3 regions of the Vibrio sp. QJM3NY_15 genome follow, and region 1 is predicted to be linked to each of the others. Evidence: predicted binding sites of a transcription regulator. Region 1 holds the regulator's gene; each other region holds the start of a gene.
What was found. The regulator PurR, encoded in region 1, represses purine synthesis genes. The targets are predictions, from matches to a motif close to TNANGNAAACGTTTNCNTNA.

Region 1 (8,420 bases):
CTTCGTCATCACGAAGCACCAAGGCTTCATCACGAAGATCGGTGAGCTTTTCAGCATCGGCATAAGTCAGTAGCCAAGGCGCATCAAAGTAGTCGGTAACCGACTGACGTAAGCGTTGGCTAAAGGCACGGTTTTTATCCATATCAATCGCGGTACGGATAAACTTATGCACGTGACGGTCATAACCGATCCATAAGTCGATCGCCTGTTGGCCCCAACTTGTGATTCGATCGAGTTTCATTTGCAAACCAAACAAGGTTTCGCCTACAAACTCGAGTTCATCGTCACCGTACACAATTTCTTGAATATCGAGGATCTGGGTTTGCAGTTCGTCACCGGCCGCTTGCAAGGTATCTTGCAATTCTTTTAGCGTGGCTGAGGTTTCCGATAGCAAAGACTCACAGTTATTGATCGCTTCTCGCCAATCTTTATTAAGCAGATCAGCGATTTGCTGTTTGACAGTTTGTTGCTGCTCGTCCATCACCCGCTGGTTTAAATCGATCTGATCGAAGATCTCACCCACTGAATATTTCAAAACGCCATAAACGTTCTTTTGCCAGTGGCCAGGTGTTCCGCCTTTTTGCGCAGCTTCAATGGCTTTAGCCATCTCATCAGCAACCATCGAGAGTTGAATCGACAGTTTTAACTTAGAGAATTGACGGTGACGTAAGTAATAATCTGAAATTCCGATCGCAAGTGGAGAAAGACGGTAAATACTTGCACCGTCGGTGATCTCACTAGTAAAACGACTGATCAGTTTTTGTTTAACCAACTCGTTGATAGCGTTGTTTGCACGGAATGCAGACGCTTCGCCGGTATCTTCAAACAGACGAGTGACAATGGTAAATGCATCGTGCAATTCACCTTCACCTAGCTCTTCATCGAACCTTTCATTGCTTAGCACTGCGATAGCAATCAAAAATGCTAAACGCTCTGGCGGCAAGTTTAATGAAAAGTCATGCTGCTTGACCCAGCCTACCAACTCATCAATTGGCTGCTCTTCGGCAGTTTGAGTCATTTCACTCATTGTGGTTCCTGTTACTGTTTTTCGTAATATCGAACATGTTAGATATTACGCCTATTTCTTTATGACGCGGGCTTCTTACGATTGCATAGCGCATGTTGTGGCTTCTTTTACCACATTCACCGCTGCTATTGCGCAGGTTTTTGAGCCCAAACGTGAATATAACGGCCTAGTGACAGATATGGCTCTTGGCGACATAGCTGTTTTTCTAGTTCCAATACATCTTCAAATTGGTAATCGCCCATGTACTCCATATTACCTATGTAGTCACTGAAGGAACGAATGCCTGATTTACCACAGATTTCTAGACCAGCGTCTTCTATCCATTGATAAACCTCTTCAGGCTTCAAGCCTTTTTGTGGTTGCAGCTTAAACCGTTTTCGATGTGGCATCCCATTCAATACATGAGGAATGTTGCCACAAATCACATTTTTCAGGACTAATCCGTGGTGGTTGTAAAACATTATCGAGGCAACGCCACCGGGTTTTACTTGTTCCAGTAATAAATCAAGCGCCTCTTTAGGATCTGCGAGCCATTCCATTACGGCATGAAACATCACAAAATCGACTTGGCCTTCAAGGTGTTCTGCCACTTTTTGTACCGGAGAATGAATAAACCGATACTGTTCTAACAAACCCGCTTCGTTGATACTTTCTTGTGCAAGCTTAAGCATCTCAGAAGAGAGATCACACAAAGAGACGTTATGCCCTAACGCCGCAATTTTTTGCGACATCTGTGCAAGACCGCCTCCGGCATCAAGAACATGCAGAGGCGAAGCTGAATGGTCAAATTTGCTCAAAGCTTGTTCTAAATCTTCCCATACGATGATCTGACGGATCTCTCCTTTGTCAGAGCCGTAAATATTTTTTGCAAATTTGTGGGCAATATCGTCGAAATTACGGTCTTCAGTCACGGCTACTTGAGTTATTATGTCCTATCGTGCCTGCTATTCTGTCACAGGAATTTCAGGAATAAAGAGGCGATGTCTCTTTTTACTACTAAGTGATGTTTTTTCGGACTATTCGGATATGTTTGAGCTGAAAAAAGTAGTGTCTTCGCTATTGATGCCACTGCCAGCAATGTTAATTCTCGCTTTTCTGGGTTTAGCCCTAGTGATGTTTACTACCAAAAGGAAGACTGGTTGCCTAATTACCCTTTCAGCCCTCTGTGGTATTTTCCTAATCGCTTTCCAACCAGTTTCTAGTCAACTTTTAATGCCAATGGAAAGGCAACACACTGCATTTTTACCCGTCGATGAAACCGTCGACTACGTAATGGTTCTCGGAAGTGGTCACGTCGTCGATGATCAAATACCACCCACATCTGAGCTTAGCCGCACAGGTTTAATGCGCTTAAGTGAAGGGATCCGCATTCTACGCCTCTACCCTGGTGCGAAACTTATTTTGTCTGGCTATGGGGCAGGCACTGAAGTAAGTAATGCAAGAATGATGGCTAAGGTCGCGCTAGCACTCGGTGTCGCAAAACCTGACATCATTCTGCTTGAAACCGCGAAAGATACGTGGGAAGAAGCTCGCCAAGCCGCTGCGTTCGTGAAAAACAAAAGAATGGTGCTCGTGACTTCAGCAAGCCACATGACTCGCGCACTGAATGAATTCAATGCCGCTGGTATGAAACCATTACCCGCTCCAACCAACTACCTTGCACAAGAAGGGATTGTTGAACCTTGGAATAAGTACATGCCAAAAGCACTCTATCTTGAACAAACAGAGCGTTACTGGCACGAAACGATGGGATTGGTTTGGCAGAGCCTACGTGATTGGCTAGACACAAGCAGCGACCCAGTTGAAGAACCGATTGTTCTTCCTGCTGCTTCTAGCTTAGTCGATGAAAACAGCGCAGCTTCTGCAGCGCAACCTCAATAAACTAAGCTAATCAGTAACTCTGCGAATGAGTAAAACTGAGTAACCTAGTAAGTTTCAGCTGTTCAATTCGTTAACGGTAAAAACCAAGTAATAAAAAGCCGAGGCATCAATGATACCTCGGCTTTTTTACGTTCAAATTTTGTTGCTGACTAGAACTCCCGAAGAGAATCAGTCACCAGCAAACATGTAACCTTCACCGTGAACCGTCACAAAGATTTGTGGGTTCTTAGGGTCAAACTCCATCTTCGCACGCATGCGACGGATTAACACGTCGATGGTTCGATCGTTTGGAGCATCCACTCGGTGGCTGATCATGTTCAAAATACGTTCACGACTTAACACTTGGTTAGGGTAAGACGAAAGCGCAACGAGCAGCTCATATTCTGCTTTAGTCAGCTTAACTGGCTCACCGTTTTTACTTAAAGCACGACGAGGGATATCAAACGTCCACTCACCAAAACGAACCACAGATTCGTCTTCAGCTTCAACTGCCGTACCAACCGCGGTTTTGCGAGCCGCAGCAATACGCCAAAGTAAGTTTTTAACTCGAACTAATAACTCGCGAAGTTCGAAGGGTTTAGTAACATAATCGTCTGCGCCCATTTCTAGGCCTACAATTTTGTCGATGCTATCCGTGCGTCCAGTAACTAAAATAATCCCAATGTCCGATTGACTGCGTAATTCGCGAGTTAGCATCAATCCATCTTCGCCTGGTAAGTTGATGTCTAGCATAATGAGATCAACGTTGTTTTCTTCCAACACGTTTCTCATCTGAGCGCCGCTTTCCGCTTCGCTCACTGTGTAACCTTCGTTCTGGAAATATCCAACCAGCTTACTTCGGGTTACCACATCATCTTCTACGACTAATACGTGATAGCTCATCTACACCACTTTTCTTATTTAATAGTTTCAGTAACCATTCTATTCATAACTAGTAACAATTCTAGTGGTACAGCAGATAAAAGCGAGAAACATGAATATTTTTTGATACAAGACAATCTAAAACCTTGCTATTTATCGTCCATCGCAATTCAATATAGGCATTACGACTAACGAGTCACTTTGCGTTTAGCAAATAACCTTGTTATTGAGCCTTGGTGTGCTTATACCCAAATGACTTCGCGATGCTTGGGTATATAAACATCACAAGACTAAATCAGGATCTATGAAATGAAAGATACGAAAGCATTCAACGAACAAAGAGCTGAAATCTATTGGTGGCTATCAAGCTTGTTCGCTAAAGAGCTCACACAAGAAGAACTCGACCACTACCACTCTGTTGAGATCCGTTCTTTCCTGACTGGTTTAGGCGAAAACGAAACACTCAAGCCTGCGATTGATAAACTGGTAGACGCATTGAACCGTCTACAAACACGTGAAGATGCCCAACTAGAGCTGTCTGCTGACTTTTGCGATCTATTTTTAAAGACAGATAAACATGGTGCTCTACCTTACGCTTCAATGTATATCGGCGAAACGGGTCTATTAAACGACAAGCCAGCTAAAGACATGGAAGAGATCATGGCTAAGCACAACTTGGTAGTTAACCAAGATCTGAAAGAGCCAGCAGACCACATTGCTATCGAACTTGATTTCCTTGGCAATCTCATCATCCGTTCAAATGACACTGAGCTTGAAGAAGAATTAGAAAAATCGTTCACTGTTCAACAGCAATTTATTGAACATCAAGTCCTTACTTGGGTACCAAAGTTCAACGTTAAATGTTGTGAGATCGATTCATTCGGTTTCTATGCATCTGTGGCAACTCTTCTCGTGGCCTTCTGTAATCTGGACACTCAGTATTTAGCGGGTGAATAAGATTCGCTGATGATTAAGTAAACAAATTCAATAGAATGTGACAATTCACCCAGATTTCTGGGTGAATTTTATTGCGAGTAATTTCTAGTCAGTCTAAAATTGTGACCGCAAACGATAAAATATGAAACATTCACGAAATGCTATGCTTATTTAAGTTCAGAGCATTTCGGTGTTAAGACAAGCCGCTCAATAGCGGTTTTTTGTTTTTTAGCACTTTAGTACCCCAAAGAGCCCTACAAATTTAAGCTCTTAGTTAGGTAGCTTAACGGCTACTTTATTCCGTACTTTGGGAAAGTAGCTTCTAATAGGATAAAACCATGGCCACTATAAAAGATGTCGCTCGCTTAGCAGGCGTATCAACTACCACCGTTTCTCACGTAATCAACAAAACACGTTTTGTTGCAGAAGCGACTCAAGAGAAAGTAAATAAAGCCGTAGACGAGTTAAACTACGCACCAAGTGCTGTAGCGCGTAGCTTGAAATGCAATTCAACACGCACTATCGGCATGCTAGTGACTCAATCAACAAACCTCTTCTTCTCTGAAGTAATCGATGGTGTTGAAAGCTACTGCTACCGTCAAGGTTACACTTTGATTCTGTGTAACACGGGTGGTATCTATGAGAAGCAACGTGACTACATTCGAATGCTTGCAGAAAAACGTGTAGATGGCATCTTGGTTATGTGTTCTGACTTAACAGAAGAACTTCGTGGCATGTTAGATCGCCATGCTGATATCCCAAAAGTTGTCATGGATTGGGGCCCAGAAACCTCTCAGGCTGATAAGATCATCGACAACTCTGAAGAAGGCGGCTATCTAGCAACCAAGTACTTGCTAGAACGTGGTCACACAAAGATTGCTTGTTTAAGTGGCCACTTAGACAAAGCAGCATGTGTAGAACGCATCGCGGGTTACAAACGCGCACTCAATGAAGCGAAGGTGGCAACCGACGAAAAGCTCATCATTGAAGGTAACTTTGAGTGTGATACCGCTGTACTTGCGGCTGATAAAATTGCTCAGATGGAAGATCGCCCTACCGCAGTGTTCTGTTTTAACGACACAATGGCACTTGGCCTAATGAGTCGCCTGCAGCAGCAAGGTATTCGTATTCCTGAAGATATTTCGGTTATCGGTTACGACAACATTGAACTTGCGGAATACTTCTCTCCACCATTGACGACGGTTCACCAACCTAAGCGTCGTGTTGGTAAAAATGCATTCGAAATTTTGTTGGAACGCATTAAAGATAAAGATCATGAAAAACGTGTCTTCGAAATGCACCCAGAAATTGTTGAGCGAAGCACGGTTAAAACGTTAAATTAATTGATAAATCGAGTTTAATTTCATTAAGCGCACCTTTGAGTGCGCTTTTTTTATAAGCAGATAAAATAAACCCAGTTGCATAACACCAAGATCATTAATTGAAGCAATATCACATTTTGAAATATCAGGTGTGAGCCTCATTCAACAAAAACTTTATTCTATTCAGTCAGTCACGCACAGGGCAAACCACTCGAAAGAGTGAGACGCAAAGCTTCCGGCCTAAACCACTCGTTGGTATGGTAGCGGGGTTACCGATGGCAAAATGCGGTAATTACTAACAATTTAGTAATTTACGGCTTATTGACAATTTAATTGCAACATTTTGCTAATCTCTCGGACCTGCTTATTTGGTGGCGTAGTTCAAATACACCGAGATAGATAACATGGATAAACCGATACTAAAGGACTCAATGAAATTATTTGAGCCCCTAGGAAAAATAAAGTCACGCTCAATGTTTGGTGGATTCGGGCTTTTTGCTGATGACACGATGTTTGCTCTGGTTGTTAACGACCAGTTGCACATAAGAGCGGACAAAGACACAACAAAGCAATTCGAGCAACAAGGGTTTCGACCATACGTCTACAAAAAACGTGGTTTCCCTGTCGTCACAAAGTATTTCGCATTGCCGGAAGGCTTGTGGCAAGACCAAGAAAAAATCTTGCAGCTTGCTACGACGTCTTTGGGGTTTGCTAAAGAAGAGAAAGCTGAGCAATCTTCTGCTAAGCCAACTCGATTAAAGGACCTCCCTAACCTTCGACTCGCTACCGAGCGTATGTTAAAAAAGGCCGGGATCGATTCTGTAGAATGTTTATATGAATCTGGCTCTGTAAACGCATTTAACGCCATCAAGGAATCACATGCTTCCTCTGTCAGCATTGAGCTGCTTTGGGCGCTAGAAGGTGCGATCAATGGTACTCATTGGTCTGTTATACCGCAGCAACGTCGTGAAGAGCTTATCAGTCGCGTCAATTAATATTGTCAGTTCAAACTATCTACATAACTAAGCCGCATTCTTGCGGCTTTTTTTATACAAAAAAAGTAGCTCTCCTTTAAGCTAGAGAGCTAGCACTGGACTGGCTAAAAAGATGGACGGTAATAATATTTGTAATCAACTTTTACCATGGGTACAAAATTGATGGTTCCTGAAGAATCCATAATCTCTTTGACTTTAATAGAACCATTCTTGATTTCAAAAGATCTCACGTCTACCTTTTCAGAAGCTTGAGGAAGAATGCGACTAAGCTCAAAAGATTCTTTAGTATTCAAATCTTGCCATATTTTCTTTCCGTCTTCATAGGCTTGGTTTTCAGTAGATACTGTTTCACCTTTGAATATTTTTGACTCAGCGGCAACCCGGTGGTAAACACCAGCACCTGTTGCTTGAAAAGAGATAAGACCTGCAGTCGCAATAACAGTAATCAATGATAAAAATTTCATAGCTAACTCCTTAGTTTTATGCCTGAATCATTATCGGAACAACCTTTACGTCTCGATTGTTACGTATATAGAACGTACCAAGACCAAATGTATTTCAAATTCCTGTCACTTTTTATAGCCTTAAAATTTATTAAATAGAATTTGTTCAAGCAAAACAACCTCCTACCTTAGAAAGAAAAACACATCAGATCTAACATGTGTTTAACGTCGAACCTATCTGTCATCGGCCCATTCAAGGTGAAGTAGTCAGATGTATTTATAAAAATGGTCAGCAATCAAAAGCAAACTGACAGTTTTTTTATATCTGTTGAAAGTTAATCTATGCTTTGCCTGTCTATCTATACTAATTGTATGCATTGAAAAATTAGAGGAAGTATCAATGAGTAATAAAATGATATTGGGTATCGTATTGGTCGTAACCATCATCCTGTTAGGCGTCAATTTCGGCCAATACCTAACACTTGAGAATGCGAAAGCTCAACAAGCTGTTTTGAATGACTACATCGAGAGCAATTTTATTGCTGCTGCTGCGATTTACTTCGTCGCCTATGTCATGATTACGGCTTTCTCAATTCCAGGCGCTGCGGTTGTTACGCTGTTAGGCGCTGCCTTGTTTGGTTTCTGGAACAGTTTACTGCTGGTATCTTTTGCAAGTGCTATTGGTGCAACCCTCGCCTTCTTAAGTAGCCGTTACCTGTTACGTGACTGGATCCAAACTAAGTTTGGTGACAAGTTAGCAACCATTAACAAGGGCGTTGAAAAAGACGGGGCATTTTACTTATTCTCTCTACGTCTGATTCCTGTCTTCCCATTTTTCCTTATCAACCTGTTAATGGGGTTAACCCCAATGTCGGTAACTCGTTACTACATCACAAGCCAAATAGGGATGTTGCCAGGTACTGCGGTTTTCTTGAATGCTGGTACTCAACTCGCA
Region 2 (8,420 bases), 870 kb from region 1:
ATAATCCTACGCACGCCAACTCTGTTCACGCTCGGTTTACAGGCGTAAGCAAGCGTTCTTACCGGAAAGGCATAGTGAGAGCGGCATTGGTCTGTAGCCTGTTAACCTCGATGCTCGCACATGCCGATGAGATTCCAGAAAATCCAAAAGAGTATTACGGTGTAGACAAGACATCTGGCCTAATTATGGCTCCAGGCTGGGAAGTGGTGAATGGCCAGTGTAATGCGTGTCACACCAGCCTAATCGTGGCTCAAAACAGCGGCACTAGAGAGCAGTGGCGAGAGACGATTCAATGGATGGTTGATACTCAAGGCTTGTGGGACTTGTCTGATACGTGGGATCCAGTACTGGATTACCTGAGCACTTACTACCAAGACAAAGGCATCGACATGAACAAGTATCGTCGTAAGCCTATTGATAGTGCCTTGATGCCACCAATGCCGGGAGCGCATAAATGACGACAAATTCAATGACGTTCGTGTCTATATTTCTGGCGCCTGCGATTGCCGTTATGTTGCTTTCTGCATGCTCTGATGAACATTCTGAATCCCACACTAAGATAGCGCACAAAATGGAAGTGAAGGTCGAAGACGAAGAGATTTATATACCAAGTTTGGTTGCGGGCGAGAAACTAGCTCAGAACCTTTGTAGCCAGTGCCATGGCGATAAGATCATTCCTTTTGTGCAATCTTACCCAAACATAAAGGGACAAAAGGCGAGTTACATCCTTAAGCAATTACGTGATTTTAAAAGCGATGAACGCCAAGACTTATACATGCAGTCGGTAGTGAAATCTTTGTCAGATAGAGACTTACAAGACGCGGCTGCATTTTACAGCACGTTAAAACCCTTGGATTTGTATAACCGCTCTAAAGAGTATTATCACCAATAGTTTGGAACGGAGAGGTTGTGCCAGACAAGTGAACGATTTGCTTATCAAACAAGAATTAAAAAGGGCTGCGAGTGCAGCCCTTTTGGTGTCTATCGATATTATGCGGTTTGCGTTATGCCGCTTTAATGTGCGTTGTAATGTAAGGCTGCCATGCTTGTTGGTAAAGCTCTAGAGATTGGCGTCTTAGGCTGTTGATTTGTGCCGCTTCGATATCGTTAATCGGACGTTTTTCTGCAATCGCGTGACGCTCAATGCCTTGGATGATTTCGTAAAGCTCGTGTTCAGGACCACTTTTCACATCAGCGATAGCTCTCAAGTGAAGCTGAACTTCGGCAATAACATTGGTTTTAGGTAAACGAACCAAAAGGTTCAAATCACGGTAGCCAGAATCAGCCGGTGATTTGAATTTGTTTTTTACTTTTACCACATCCGCTTCGCGGCTTAGTGCTTCGTAAACTTCAACCAAGCTTTCAACATCGTTAGCGATGATGGTTGCACGGGCTAAGTCGGTAATTCTTGATACATCGCCATCTAACTCAAGGTCAATTTTCTCTTCTGCTCGTGCTTGAGATTTAACGCCAGCAAATAGGGCGTCTGAGTTAGTCAGTAGGGCGGTACTTTTACAGATGGTTTCTAGTTCAGCCTGAGCTTGATGAGCTTTGCTGTACAGAATATCGAAGTCGGTATAAGGCTGAGTCGGACGTGAGTCGAATGCTTTGATGCCGTATAAGCCGCTAAGGCTGTGGCGGAATACGTTTGATGAAACTTGGTTTTGCGCAGGAGTGCGCGATTGATCAGTTGAACTCGTTGAAACAGGTGCTGCTGCGAATGCAGGCGCTCGGCTCAATACTAGAAGCATTAGGGCCGTCGTACGGAGAAATACACTCATTCAAACTCCAAAATACAAGGTTACAAAAACGGGTAATCAAAAGGGGTAACCAGTAACGCATAAGAGTAAAAACAGCTTAACTACACTAACCAATCTCGCTATATATTAGATGGGGTTAGTTAAGACCGAAACCAACTCTAACGTTTAATATTGCTTTAAAATGTGAAGATATAGACAAATCATTTAAGCGTTTGTTCCCAAATTTTGAGAACTTTGAACCTCGGCAATCTTCTTTGTTAACTCGCGTCGTTTTCAAGTTTGAATCAAGCGAAGGTTGCTCTTACTTCTCTATACTGTACCCTTGCATTATGACTGTTTAACATGAACGAAAGATGAATAATCCTGAATTTTGGCACAATAAATGGGCAGCCAATCAAATTGGTTTCCACCTTGAAGATGTAAATCCACTTCTTATCGAGTTTTGGCAAAAGACCAACCCTAGTTACGACAAGAGTGTCTTCGTGCCTCTGTGTGGTAAGAGTGAAGATTTGATTTGGTTAGCGACCAAGCATGAAGAGGTTCAAGGTGTTGAGTTAAGCCAGATTGCGGTTCGCGCATTTTTCTCTGAGCACCTTTACACGCCGACAGTGACTCAAATCAGTGGCCAACATGAGCTTTATCAATTCGATGAGCTGAGTGTTTACACCGGTGACTACTTCACTGCGCCCATTCAGCCAGTTGACATCATTTATGATCGTGCTTCTTTGGTGGCTTTGCCTTCTGAAATTCGCGTGCAATATGTGGAACGTTTGAAGCAACTGTTAAAGCCAGGCGGCAAGATTTTATTAGTGACATTGGACTATGATCAAAGCGAAATGGCAGGGCCTCCGTTTAGCGTGCCTAAGCTAGAGATCGATCAGTTATTTGCAGGTTATAAGATCACTTTGTTGAATCAAGATATTGCAGACGATGAACACCCTAAGATTGCGAAGAAAGGCTTGTCGCGATTCAGTGAAGAAGTGTATTTGATTGAGTCTGACGCTTAAGCTGAGTTTGCTTTTAAGCCAACAGCCAAAACGAACAAAAAGACGGGCTCGATAGCCCGTCTTTTTTATTGTTCAGAATTGAATAGCTGGTTAGTAAATCACTTTTACTTTTGCAGCGCTTTCAATGGCGTCTTCTATTGCTGTTTCTGTGCTGTTGCGGCGAGTAAGCGCTACACCAAGACGACGGCGACCATCAATGTCAGGCTTACCAAACAGACGAACTTGTGTTTGTGGTGCATCTAGCGCTTCTGCAAGGCCTTCAAAACGGATGTTTGTCGATGTGCCTTGGCCTAAGATAACCGCTGATGCGCATGGGCCGTATTGCGTGATTGATTTGATCGGCATACCCGTAAAGGCGCGAACGTGCAGTGCGAATTCCGACGAGTCTTGAGACATCAAAGTAACCAAGCCTGTATCGTGTGGGCGAGGGGAGACTTCATTGAAGATTACGTGATCGCCTTTAACGAACAACTCAACACCGAAGATACCGTGACCACCTAGTGCGTTAACCACTTGTTCAGCCGTGTATTGCGCCGCTTTAAGTGCGTTGTCTGACATGACTTGTGGTTGCCATGATTCACGGTAATCACCGTCTTCTTGGCGGTGACCGATTGGTGCACAGAAATGAACGCCGTCGACTGCACGAACGGTAAGTAGTGTGATTTCGTAATCAAAGTCGATGAAGCCTTCAACGATCACACGGCCCGCGCCAGTACGACCACCTTCTTGTGCGTAGTCCCAAGATTTTTGGATGTCTTCTTGTGTTTTGATAACACTTTGACCTTTACCTGATGAACTCATTACTGGTTTCACAACACAAGGCATACCTACGAATTCAACAGCGGATGAGAAATCTTCGAAGGTGTCTGCGAAGCGGTAAGGGGACGTGCTCAGTTTCAACTCTTCTGCCGCTAGACGACGGATACCTTCGCGGTTCATGGTTAGCTTGGTTGCATTCGCAGTTGGAACGACATTCAAACCTTGTGCTTCTAGCTCAACTAACTTGCTGGTGGCAATAGCTTCGATTTCAGGAACCACGTAATCAGGTTTTTCTCGTTCGATGATAGCTTGAAGTGCATCACCATCTAACATGTCTAGTACATGGCTACGATGTGCGACTTGCATCGCTGGTGCGTCTGCATAGCGGTCACATGCAATAACTTCTAAACCTAAACGTTGGCACTCAATAGCAACTTCTTTACCCAGTTCACCTGAACCTAATAGAAGTACACGAGTAGCATTTTCACGAGTAGCGGTACCAAACATAGAAATTCCTTCCGATCTTTTGAACGATTGATTGAAAACGGGGTGATCATACTTATTTGAAGAATAAAAGCAAACGTTTGCGTGACTTGTGGCGTGAATTAGAAGCATAAAAAAAGCAGCCCTGTAAAATAGGGCTGCTTATTTAAAATATTGTTAACTACATGTACTTAAATTGCTAAGTAAGTCACTGGAATGTCGGGGTTAATCGCTTCCAACGTCGATTGAGTATCCGCTAAGTGGCTAATGCTGCCATCCGCGATTTCAACCAAGGCTGCGTTTTCAATCTGTTCGAAATCGAAGCCAGCCAATTTCAGTTGCACAAGTGCGACTTGTAGTGGCGGTAGGCTAGGGTTGAATGCTGCATTTTCTGCGTATGCACCCGTAAAGATTTCGCCAGTTGTTAGCTGTAGTGAAACGCCGCTTAGATTTTTAGTATATGGCGCATGGCTACGGTTTAATGCTGCTAGTGCGCTTACCACAACAGGGCTAGTTTCTTCTGACGTGTACTGGTGATCCAGCTTAGTCATTAGGCCAGTAGTAATACCCAAATCAGCAGGGCCGAAAGAGTCAGGTAGGTATTCTTGCAGTGACATTTCATCACGCTGTGGTAATTGAACTTTAAGTTCTTTTGCCGTCGTCAGTTCGTTCATGAATTGGCGACAGTGACCACAAGGGCTGAAGTTGATCGTGATATCAGAAAGGCCTTCTTCACCCTTCATCCATGCATGGCTGATGGCTGATTGTTCAGCATGAACCGTTTGACCAAGTTGTGCACCGGCAATTTCCAAATTTGCACCGAAGTACAAGCGACCAGATAGGCCACGCACGATAGCACCAACATAGAATTCAGAAAGCGGCGCATAAGAGTATGCTGCTGCGATTGGCAGTAAAGCTAGGCGAGCTTCTTTATCAGAAAGGCCGCTTGCATCCAACAAGCATTGAAACTGCTCTTTAGAGATAGTGGCGTCAAAGTTGTCTGCTAATACGATGTCACTCAAAAGCGCTTTCATTGATGTTGGAGCACTTTCCAGCGCCAGGGTAATACGACTGTTCATGTTGAATCCTTAATTGACCTTAGGCTTTAATTCTATGCAATACTCAGAATCTTTCTGTGATGGTGATCACCATTGCATTGTTGTTGTTACATTGGTTTGCATAATTAGAGTGAGGTCACAGATGAAATCGATTGCAACGACAAAAACTACCATTGATATCGCACTTATTGCTTGAAATTGAGTTTGGTTTGTCACGTATTGATGAATAAATGAGAGAAAAAAGCCCAAGCTATCACTGAAATAATCAGGTTGTGCTTGGGCTTATTTATATCTGTAACGCTTAAAAGTCGCGAACCAGTGAGTTTAGTTATTTACCAACTCATCTATTAGAGCGCTTATAAGTACAAACTGTAATCAAAGTGGTTAAGAATAGAACCAAACCACGAGTGAAAATATACTTGGTGCAATGATTGAGGTGATAACCCCACAAAGAACCAATGCCAACGAACTGAATGCGGCATCTTCTTGATTCTTTTCAGCACATGTCGCAGTGCCTAATGCGTGAGATACCGTCCCCATGGTTAACCCTCTGGCGATTGGGCTCTTAATACCAATCAGGTTATAGATTGGGTAAGCAAAAATTGCCCCAAACAGACCAACAATCAAAACCAGAATCGCAGCAATAGCCGCTTCACCACCTAAATGGCTCGAGACTTCCATTGCGATAGGTGTAGTGACCGATTTACCCAGCAGGCTGGCAATTAGGCTCAGATCTGCTTTAAAGGCGACCGCAATCAATGCAGTTGTTGTCATCGACATCACACTGCCCAGCGTGCAAGCAAAGGTGATGATGCGCCAGTTCGCTCGAATTTGAGGTAACTGTTCATATAGCGGATAAGCAAGCGCCACAACCGCAGGCTGAAGCATGTAAGTAATCCAAGTGTTGTCTGCGTAGTAGGTCTCGAAAGGGACCTTGAAGAACAACAGAATAGGAATAATGATGCCAATGCTGATCAGTAAAGGGTTGCACAGCGGTGAGTTCACTTTCTGGCTTACCCAGCGAGCAAACAGGAACACTACAATAGTGAGTAGAATCCACATGATTATTTACCTCTCGAAAGCAAGCGGTCTAAGAACCATGATAGAGACACCAATACGATCAGCGTTCCACCAACTGCACTTGCCATGATTGGCAAAGCATTGGCGATAAGCATGTCGAAGTGATCCATTAATCCAACACTGATTGGGACGAACAATAAGATCATCAAACGAATAATCAGACTGGCACCGGGCTGTACCCAATGTGAAGGGACGATACCTATCACCATGGCAGTAAATAGGATCAACATGCCAAAGATACTGCCTGGGATAGAGGTCTCTAGATATTGTTGTAACGCGTTGCCTGCAGTGAGAGCACCTATGATTAAGGTGAAGGAGATTAAGCAGTAAACGAGTTTGATCAATCTTTCTTTCAAAGTGTCACATCTCTTGATAATGAATTAACTAGCTAACTTTTCTACGTACTGATAAACCGCTTTTAAGATAGCCATTTTCTTCTCGTCGCTTTCGTGTTCATGCGCGAGGTTTTCGAGGTTCAACATATAATCCTCTAAACGACTCTCATAATACTCACGACAGTGGTTAGCCCATTTCAGTTGTTCAGCTTCGTCTAGCGTCCATGGGAAATGGCGAGCGCGGTAACGGAACAACAAAGGCTTAATACGTTCGTCACTAAAAGTGATGTCCAGTGCTGCCAAGTTATTTGGGTCAGTTTCGCGAATGATGTTCATCGCGGTCTTGTCAGCTGGTGAAAAGAAGCCGTCGTAAAGGTGTGTGTCTACGTCATTGCTTTTCTCGTATTCACGCTCTTGTGAATATAAACCGATCAGCTTTTCACGGATCTCTGGATGTTCACGTAATAGGGCTAGATTCTTCAAACACTGTTGACGATCGATACCGATCGTTTCAGCATTTTCAGCAGTGAGCGTTTTTGCTGGCGCGAGAATAGGGCACTTGTTGAGTTGTACCAGTTTGATTGGTACTGGCAGTTCGTCTTCAGCAAGCTCGCTGCGCTTGGTATAAAGCCTTTCTCTTAGTTCATCCGCATCCATTTCCAGTAAAGGACTTGGGTCTTTCGCTAGGTCGACCACAATAACCGCATTTTGGTTAGTCGGATGCCACGCCATAGGCACCACCCAGCTTGTGTAATTACAATCACGACCGAACATGCCAGAAACGTGCATTAAAGGCGTCATGTTTACGATGTCGACTAACTCATTCAACTTACGCTTGTGGCGCATGTTGTATAGGTAATCAAACATTTTAGGTTGCGCGGTCTTTAACTTTTTAGCCAGTTCGATAGTCGCAATAACATCAGCCATCGCATCGTGCGCGTTTTCGTGTTCAATACCGTTTGCCACCGATAGATGTTCCAGTTTGAAACTTGGAAAACCTTCATCGTTCGTTGGCCAGTTAATACCTTCAGGACGCAGTGCATGAACTGCACGCATCACATCCAGTAAATCCCAACGTGAATTGCCGTTCTGCCAGCTCCACGCATATGGGTCGATAAAGTTACGGTAACAGGTGTATCGCGTTACTTCGTCATCGAATCGAATGCTGTTATAGCCAAGGCTCGTCGTATTTGGCTTCGCAAGCTCGGCATGAATCTTAGCGATAAACTCAGGCTCAGGTAGGCCTTGAGACATGGCTTTTTGAGGTGTAATACGGGTTATTAATGCGGCTTCAGGTCCAGGCAGGTAATCAGCAGGAGGTTGGCAGTAGATAACCAAAGGCTCTCCGATAATATTGAAATCTTGGTCGGTACGAACACCGGCGAACTGACTCGGGCGATCTTTCGCTGGGCTAACGCCCCATGTTTCGTAATCGAAAAAGAAGTAGGTCGACTGATTATCTGAACTCATTGAATTTCCTGAACAGCAAGCGGGAGCCGTTTACTGTGGCTGAAGGTTAGTTTTGTTCAGTATCTGATAGTATGCGGTACGCGTGCAACCCAGATCACAAATAAATTGCCGGAAAACGGTGGTTTACTATTCAATCGAGTCGATAGGTGTGCTTTTAAATCCAATTGTGACTGTTTCTTAGCGACGATTCTGTCTGTTTGCCTCTTTCGATCGCCTTATCTGTTGGTCTTTATGAATTGGATTTAAAGGTACCGCGAACGATCTTGTTTACGGTTTGATTTAGCTGAAATGGTTAGAGGCACCCTGATTATCTCTGTACTGATGTTTCAATTGCTGCATCTACCTGTCGAGCGCTCCACCCAGAAAGGCGCTCATCTACTATATAATCCTCTTAGCCTTAATTAATTTCTGGGTATTTATGAGTGTAGAAATTAACTTAATTGGTGAGTTCTACTTGTCTCATTTTTA
Region 3 (8,420 bases), 370 kb from region 1:
CAGACATTTGGAGCCCAGCTTAGGCTCCATTGGTTTTAAAAGGGAGTAGATTAAACCATGTGTGAATTGCTCGGTATGAGCGCGAATGTGCCAACTGATATTTGTTTTAGTTTCACCGGCCTGATGCAGCGTGGAGGTAATACCGGACCACATCGTGATGGTTGGGGTATCACCTTTTATGAAGGGAAGGGCTTTCGAACGTTCAAAGATCCTAACCCTAGCTGTGAATCAAAGATTGCTGAGTTAGTTCAAAACTACCCAATTAAAAGCCAAGCTGTTGTCAGTCATATCCGTCAAGCCAATCGTGGTGGCGTTAATCTAGAAAATACTCACCCATTTACCCGTGAGCTATGGGGACGATACTGGACCTTCGCTCATAATGGCCAATTAACGGATTACGATGATCTGGTTAGTGGTCGTTTCAGACCTGTCGGCGAGACGGACAGTGAACTTTCTTTTTGTTGGTTAGTGAAACAACTAGAAGATCGTTTCCCTGAACCACCACAAGACATGGAAGGCATGTTTCGCTTTGTCGCGGAATGTTGTGACCAGTTGCGTGAGAAAGGTGTCTTTAACATGCTACTCAGTGATGGTGAGTACGTCATGACCTATTGTACGAATCACTTGTACTGGATAACAAGACGTGCACCTTTTGGTAATGCGAGCCTGATTGACGAAGATGTTGAGATAAACTTTCAAGAAGAGACCACGCCAAATGATGTGGTTACGGTCGTCGCAACGCAGCCTCTAACATGCAATGAAGAGTGGTTTAGAATGAAGCCAGGCGAATACGCACTGTTTCATTTTGGTGAGCTGATCGGCAATAACCATAAAGCGTTGGAAGATGTTGCTTATGCACCTAAAAAGGTTGCAAGCCAAGCACCGACAGAGCCATTGAGCTAAGTATTCCGAATAGTATTATTTTGAAACGCATAAAAGAAAGGCCGCTTACTGAACTAATGAATCAGTAAGCGGCCTTTTTATTTGGTTTAGTTTTAACGAATTACTCTTCTGCGTAACCGTGCTTGCCCAATGCCTTGCCGTCTAAGATAGCTTGTCCGTTTACCATAGATAAACGATCTTCCGCGAACCACTTGCAGACCAGAGGATAAATGCAATGCTCTTGGGTGAGTACTCGGCTCGCTAGCATGTCGGCATCATCACCTTCAAATACAGGTACCTTAGCTTGTAAGATAACAGGGCCACCGTCGAGCTCTTCGGTAACAAAGTGGACGCTGGTGCCATGCTCTTTGTCCTGAGCATCAATAGCACGCTGGTGGGTGTGCAGCCCCGGATACTTAGGTAACAGAGAAGGGTGGATATTGACCATTTTACCCGCATAATGACGAACAAACTCTGAACTCAAAATGCGCATATAGCCAGCGAGTACAATCAGGTCGGGTTGGTAAGCATCGATCTGAACCATCAATTCATGATCAAATTCTTCACGCGAATTAAATTCTTTTGGATTCACCGAATGAGCGTCAACACCTGCTGACTTTGCTCTCTCTAGACCAAAAGCCTCTGCTTTGTTTGAGAAAACGGCCTTAACAGAGGCGTCAATCGTGTGGCTCTCACAGGCATCCAAAATTGCCTGCAAGTTACTTCCGCTTCCTGAGACTAAAACGACGATGTTTTTCTTAGAGTGACTGTTATTCATAGAATGGCTGTTCTTCATAGAGTGGGTCATGCGATTGGTTAACGGGGAAGTTTATACCAATCACAGTAAGTAAGTGATCATAAATAGCGTAGGAAAAAGGCTTGAGAACAAGGCAGAGATTTTCGATAAGTAGTTATCCTACAATCAAAATTTCTAACGAGGTGATCGAGCATTTTAACAAGCTAGGATGACCAGTTATTTACTACGATTGGTATTTATATTACCTACATAAACTAAGGTTTTCTGCGGGCTAAATAGCAAAATGAGGACCATAGGTCCTCATTGATTAACTAAGTAAGCGAACGTGTCACTTATTTGATTTCAACTTGCTCTTCGCCTGCTTCAGCGTTTGCGATCTCACCGATAACCCAAGCGTTTTCGCCTTCTGCTTTCAGTAGTTCAACAGCAGCGTCTGCTTGATCTTTAGGTAGAGCAACAACTAGGCCTACACCACAGTTGAAAGTGCGGTACATTTCAAATGTCTCCACGTTACCTTTCTCTTGTAGCCAGTTGAAGATAGCAGGCCATTCCCAGCTCTTGCCATCAATGACTGCTTTAGTACCTTCAGGAAGTACGCGTGGGATGTTTTCCCAGAAACCACCACCCGTGATGTGCGAGATAGCATGAATGTCATGCTCTGCGATCATTTTAAGTGCTGATTTGATGTAAATCTTAGTCGGTTCTAGTAGGTGTTCACCGATAGTGCGACCTTCTAGCTCTTCACTCTTATCAGCACCAGAAACTTCTAGAACTTTACGAATTAAAGAGTAACCGTTTGAGTGTGGACCACTTGAGCCAACAGCGATAAGTGCGTCGCCTGCTGCTACTTTAGTACCGTCAATGATGTCAGCTTTTTCTACAACACCAACACAGAAGCCAGCTACATCGTAGTCGTCGCCTTCGTACATGCCCGGCATTTCAGCAGTTTCACCACCGATTAGCGCACAACCAGCTTGAACACAGCCTTCAGCAATACCAGAAACAACGTCTGCTGCTGTATCTACATCTAGCTTACCTGTTGCGTAGTAGTCTAGGAAGAATAGCGGCTCACCACCTTGAACGATTAGGTCGTTCACACACATTGCCACTAGGTCGATACCAATGGTGTCGTGTTTTTTCAGATCCAAAGCAAGGCGAAGTTTAGTACCAACACCATCAGTACCTGAAACAAGCACTGGCTCTTTGTATTTCGTTGGAAGTTCACATAGGGCGCCAAAGCCACCAATACCGCCCATTACTTCAGGGCGACGAGTGCGTTTAACAGCACCTTTAATACGGTCTACTAGTGCATTACCTGCGTCGATATCAACACCAGCGTCTTTGTAGCTTAGAGAAGAAGTATTACCACTCACGGGATAGTCCTCGAACTTAAGTTGGATGTGAAAACGGCGCTATTCTAACAGGGCTTGATTACCAAGAGCAAACGTTTGCGCGGTTTTTTTTATTAGAATAAAGATTCTGAAATAACCTTAGAGTTCGTGTATAATCTACAGGTTTGTTTAAATATTGCCGGAGTTGGAAATGAAAGTTGTTGAAGTGAAACACCCGCTAGTAAAACATAAAATTGGCCTGATGCGTGAAGGTGAGATTAGCACTAAGCGTTTTCGTGAGCTAGCGACAGAAGTGGGTAGCCTTCTAACATACGAAGCGACATCAGACTTTGAAACTGAGCGTGTAACTATTAATGGTTGGAACGGTCCAGTTGAAGTTGACCAAATTAAAGGTAAAAAAGTAACTGTAGTGCCAATCCTACGTGCTGGTCTAGGCATGATGGACGGCGTTCTTGAGCACATCCCAAGTGCACGTATCAGCGTTGTTGGTATCTACCGTGACGAAGAAACGCTTGAGCCAGTACCATACTTCAACAAGCTTGCATCTAACATCGACGAGCGTATTGCTTTAGTAGTAGATCCAATGCTTGCGACAGGTGGTTCTATGATCGCAACGATCGACCTGATGAAAGAGAAAGGTTGTAAGCACTTTAAGATTCTTGTGCTTGTAGCGGCTCCTGAAGGTATCGCAGCTCTAGAAAAAGCACACCCAGACGTTGAGCTTTACACTGCTGCAATCGATGAGAAGCTAAACGACAAGGGCTACATTGTACCTGGTCTTGGCGATGCTGGTGATAAGATCTTCGGTACTAAGTAATTCGGTTTCAGTTTAAGTTACGCTAAACCGTTTCTTAACTCGCTGAATTAGCCGTATTAATAAAAAGGGAGAGCATTCGATGCTCTCCCTTTTTTGATCTTGTTAGCTTGTGATGCCCTTTAATGAGGATCACAAGCCAACCCGTTAGTTGATGTACAGTTAGTCGATTTGCGCTTTGTCTACTACGGTGTTGTCACCTAGCTCTTCAGGAAGGACTAGGTTCAGTAGAATCGCCACGATACCGCATAAGCTTACGCCTTGTAGGCTAAAGTCACCGATGCCAAATGCCATGCCGCCAATACCGAATACTAGAGTAATACCGACAATCACAAGGTTACGTGATTTGTGTAGGTCAACTTTGCTCTGAATTAGGGTGTTCAGGCCTACTGTTGCGATTGAACCAAACAGTAGAATCATGATGCCGCCCATTACAGGAACTGGAATCGTTTGAAGTAGAGCACCTAACTTACCAACCAATGCTAGAACAATCGCTGTTACTGCTGCCCAAGTCATTATCACTGGGTTAAATGCTTTCGTCAGCATTACCGCACCTGTTACTTCACTGTAGGTTGTGTTTGGTGGCGCGCCCAGCATAGAAGCTGCAATAGTTGCCACACCGTCACCTGTAATAGTGCGGTGTAGACCTGGTTTCTTAAGGTAATCTTTGCCGGTTACGTTAGAGATAGCAAGCATGTCACCAACGTGCTCAACGGCAGGTGCAATTGCAACAAACACCATAAAGAAGATAGCGTTGATGTTGAATTCTGGCGCTGTGAAGTTAGGTAGAGCTAACCAAGCAGCTTGAGCGACAGGGGTAAAATCAACGACGCCGTATACTAAGCTTGTGATGTAACCCGCGACAATGCCACCAAAGATAGGCAGTAGCTTAAGGAAGCCTTTTGAGAATACACTGATGACAATCGTCACTAGCAATGAAATAGATGAAATCCACAATGCTGCGTCTGCATCGATAAGCTGAACTGCACCATCGCCTGTTTTACCTAGTGCCATGTTTACCGCAACAGGCGCAAGACCTAAACCGATCACCATGATTACAGGGCCAACCACGACGGGTGGAAGCAGTTTGTGGATGAAGGCTACACCACGTACCTTAATTAAGGCACCCATTAATACATACACAACACCGGCTGCCATTAGGCCACCCATGGTTGCACCTACGCCCCAAGTTTGAATACCAAACATGATAGGGGCGATGAATGCAAAAGAAGATGCTAGGAAGATTGGCACTGAACGGCGTGTAATAAGTTGGAATAAAAGGGTACCGATACCAGCGCCAAAGAGTGCAACGTTGGGATCAAGTCCTGTTAGTAGCGGCACCAGTACAAGCGCACCAAACGCTACAAACAGCATTTGCGCACCTTGCAGAGCATTTTTCATGTTATGTCCTTAAAAATGGTCGTTATATGAAAAGTGAAAAATAAAATTCGCGGGATTCTATCACTTAGCAATCGATTGCCACACCAAATAGATCAAATTTATTTATCTTAGTGATGTTTTATATCCATCGTCGCCCGAAAAACTCAGTTCATAAGTGAGCGATTTATCATGGCCAGGTGATATTTTAAGGTTATTAAACACAGTGGGCGCTATCGACCTTGCCCCTCAATCCATAGTTGCTTATCATCTAGGCACAAGATTTGAATATTAGGATCAGTATGCGCTACATAGCATTGTTGTTGATTGGACTATTAGCCTCTCCGAGTTATGCCTTAACTCAAGTAGATATTTTTAGTGCTGAAGTTGCGATTAACGCTGAAAACAAACAGCCAGAACAAGTGGCTAGAAATACAGGTATGGAGCAGGTATTAATACGTGCGACTGGCCAAACCGATGTCGCTTCGAATGAGACGATTCAAAAGGCGATGCGTAAGAGTTCGCAGTACATGTCTCAAATGAGTTTTGGCGAGAGCAATGACCAATCAACGTTGCGTATGCGTTTTAACGGTGCTCAAATCCGTTCTCTATTGACGCAAGCACAGTTGCCGTACTGGCCTGACACTCGTTCAAATATCCTTGTTTGGCTGGTGGAAGAACAGAACTACGACAAAAATATTGTGTGGGAACACTCCAATTCACAATTGGCTGCGGGTTTACAAGCTAACGCAAAAGAGCGCGGTTTACCCCTGACTTTACCAGTCGGTGATTTTGACGATATTACCGGTATTGCGACCTCTGATCTTTGGGGTAGCTTTGTTACGCCAATCAGTAAAGCGAGTCAGCGTTACCCAGTTGATGCTGTTTTGGTGATTAAAGCTCAATCTTCTGGTTTACGCTGGACTCTGTATGACCAAAAACCAAACCAACTGACGAGCGCACCAAAATCGCCAGTGAGTGGTTCAGTATCGGGCAACAGCGCGACGACTTCTAAGAAGCTTGTTGACCAAATCAGTAACTACTACGCGAGTAAGAGTGCAGTAACGGTTGCGAGTGAATCTTCGGAATCAATCTTAACGCAGTTTATTAGCCTGAATAACGCGCAAGATTTCTTCCAGTTGGAGAGTGCACTTAAACGTTTAAATTCAGTTGCAAGTCTGGATATCCTTAAGATTCAAAACAACGAAGTGACCTTCCGAATTCACTTATTGTCGACTCAACAAGAGTTTGAGCAAGAAGTTGAAAGCATTCGCCAAGTCGCGAAGGTTGAAGAGTCTTACATTGAACCTGAAGTGAGCCCTGAATTTGAAACGCAAGACAACTCCATGTCTGTCGGCGATGATTCAACAGACGCTGTTGATGCTGAGGGTAGCGAGACTGACTCAAACGTTCAGGTGATTAAAGGCAGCGAGCTCTCTACGGACGCTGAGCTAACAGGTACTTCTGATGTAACGTTAGACGAATCTGGTGAAGAAGAACTCACGGTAACTGCACCAGTGCATGCTAAGCCAAGCCTAGTATATGAATGGGTTCGTTCGTAACTGTCCGTTGGAATGATCGATTGACATGACATCATGAAAAAAGCCCTGCAAGAGTTATCTCGCAGGGCTTTTTATTGTTCTGGTGTTATGTAAGCTCTAAAGCATCGAAGCAATATTATTGCTCGAACTTAGCTTTCTCTTTCTTTTCTACTTCAGAAAGGCGCTTAAGCTTAATACCTAACTCTTTGGCTCTAAAACGGGTAAACAAGATATTACCTGCGAAGCCTAGGCTAGTCAGGAGTAGCTCGACAGCCGCTAACAAACGCTCTCCACCGTCTACATACATAATCGTTAACGCGTGTAGGAAGTAGAGCATTAAGACGAAATTCGCCCAAGCGTGCGTATAAGGCTTGCCTGCTAGAATGCCCGGTAATGGCAGTAACAGCGGTACAGCCCAAGCAATCGCAAGTGTGACATTGCTAAGATGCGGGTGCGGTGAAAGCGTCATCTGCCAAGCCACCACCCAAAATAAAAGCAACAAGTTGCCTGCTAACGCTAGGTAGCGAAAGAGCTTGGTTTTGGGAGACATAGCCGTTTCTGGCATATACATCATTGAGATATTCCCTTCTGGTTGATAGCGATGCGCGCTAAGCGTTTGCCTAGGTTTTGTGCCAACTCAATTTCTTCTTTGCTTAATGAAGCGCTCTCTCCAGTACTGCTGGCACCGTAAGGTGTGCCACCTGTTTGAGTGGTGTGCAGCGCAGGTTCTGAATAGGGGATTCCCACAACTAACATGCCATGGTGAAGTAGAGGCAACATCATGCTTTGCTGTGTCGTCTCTTGACCACCATGCAGTGATGAAGAAGAAGTAAAGACACAAGCTGGCTTATCGATGAGATCGCCATTGATCCACAGTGATGTCGTGCTATCCCAAAAGTGCTTCATTGGCCCTGCCATGTTGCCGAACCAAACTGGGCTGCCTAGTGCTAAGCCATCGCAAGAACGGAGCTCTTGTAAGGTCACGATAGGATCTGTCGGTTGATAACGCGAATCAGGCTGCTCTTCTACCGTGTACACGTCGTTCACCGTTCTCAGCATGGCTTCGCAGTTCGGGATAGATTCAACCCCTCGTGCAATCTGTCTTGCTAGAGCTTGTGTGTTGCCGTGGCGACTGTAGTAGAGAACAAGAATGTTAATGCTCATATTAGCTTACAGAATCTCTAGTACTTGCTCTGGTGGGCGACCAATTTTTGCTTTGTTGTTCGCAACAACAACAGGGCGTTCAAACAGTTTTGGGTTTGCCGCCATTGCTGAGAAAAGATCTTCATCAGTCACCGATGCATCACCAAGATTTGCTTCTTTGTAATCTGCTTCTTTGGTGCGCATCATCTCGCGCACACTGGTAAAACCAAGCTGAGTGAAAAGCACTTTAAGCTGCTCAATAGTTAAAGGTGTGTCTAGGTATTTGATAACCTCTGGCTGTACGCCGTTCGCTTCAAGCAGTTCGAGAGTTTGACGGCTCTTTGAGCAACGTGGGTTATGATAAATCACGACAGACATGGTTCTTCCTCATTATTATTTTTGATTTAGTTGTTCAGTTGAAGCCACCTGAGTGGCTTCTTTATTATGTAGCGTTGAGCTTTCTTTTTCTGCTTTTACCAAGAATTACGGCTAATGAAACAAACTTATTGCAGCGATAAGAAACGCTCGCGCTGAATCATCAGTTGGTCGAGTCG

Region 2: purT (formate-dependent phosphoribosylglycinamide formyltransferase) is a predicted target of PurR. The motif match lies at 4,099-4,118, and genes of this name have one in related genera.
Region 3: purM (phosphoribosylformylglycinamidine cyclo-ligase) is a predicted target of PurR. The motif match lies at 3,076-3,095, and genes of this name have one in related genera.

The regions. Positions count from the first base shown of each region.
Region 1 covers NZ_CM173517.1:2,406,377-2,414,796, forward strand. Annotated here, with positions in the region: gene mukF (chromosome partition protein MukF) at 1-1,027, opposite strand, end outside; gene cmoM (tRNA uridine 5-oxyacetic acid(34) methyltransferase CmoM) at 1,153-1,938, opposite strand; gene elyC (envelope biogenesis factor ElyC) at 2,054-2,908, shown strand; gene torR (two-component system response regulator TorR) at 3,077-3,790, opposite strand; gene torD (molecular chaperone TorD) at 4,079-4,726, shown strand; gene purR (HTH-type transcriptional repressor PurR) at 5,044-6,048, shown strand; cyclic di-GMP riboswitch class I at 6,219-6,304, shown strand; gene AC3CKG_RS10740 (TfoX/Sxy family DNA transformation protein) at 6,432-7,022, shown strand; gene AC3CKG_RS10745 (DUF3316 domain-containing protein) at 7,127-7,486, opposite strand; gene AC3CKG_RS10750 (TVP38/TMEM64 family protein) at 7,866-8,420, shown strand, end outside.
Region 2 covers NZ_CM173517.1:1,535,303-1,543,722, forward strand. Annotated here, with positions in the region: gene AC3CKG_RS06860 (cytochrome C) at 1-458, shown strand, start outside; gene AC3CKG_RS06865 (c-type cytochrome) at 455-892, shown strand; gene AC3CKG_RS06870 (RelA/SpoT domain-containing protein) at 1,005-1,781, opposite strand; gene AC3CKG_RS06875 (thiopurine S-methyltransferase) at 2,114-2,767, shown strand; gene purT (formate-dependent phosphoribosylglycinamide formyltransferase) at 2,858-4,033, opposite strand; gene cdd (cytidine deaminase) at 4,201-5,088, opposite strand; gene AC3CKG_RS06890 (LrgB family protein) at 5,452-6,129, opposite strand; gene AC3CKG_RS06895 (CidA/LrgA family protein) at 6,132-6,503, opposite strand; gene sbcB (exodeoxyribonuclease I) at 6,528-7,952, opposite strand.
Region 3 covers NZ_CM173517.1:2,781,335-2,789,754, reverse strand. Annotated here, with positions in the region: gene AC3CKG_RS12390 (class II glutamine amidotransferase) at 58-903, shown strand; gene purN (phosphoribosylglycinamide formyltransferase) at 1,004-1,690, opposite strand; gene purM (phosphoribosylformylglycinamidine cyclo-ligase) at 1,972-3,012, opposite strand; gene upp (uracil phosphoribosyltransferase) at 3,182-3,808, shown strand; gene AC3CKG_RS12370 (uracil-xanthine permease family protein) at 3,968-5,206, opposite strand; gene AC3CKG_RS12365 (DUF2066 domain-containing protein) at 5,485-6,744, shown strand; gene AC3CKG_RS12360 (DUF2069 domain-containing protein) at 6,860-7,297, opposite strand; gene wrbA (NAD(P)H:quinone oxidoreductase) at 7,294-7,887, opposite strand; gene arsC (arsenate reductase (glutaredoxin)) at 7,894-8,244, opposite strand; gene bepA (beta-barrel assembly-enhancing protease) at 8,370-8,420, opposite strand, start outside.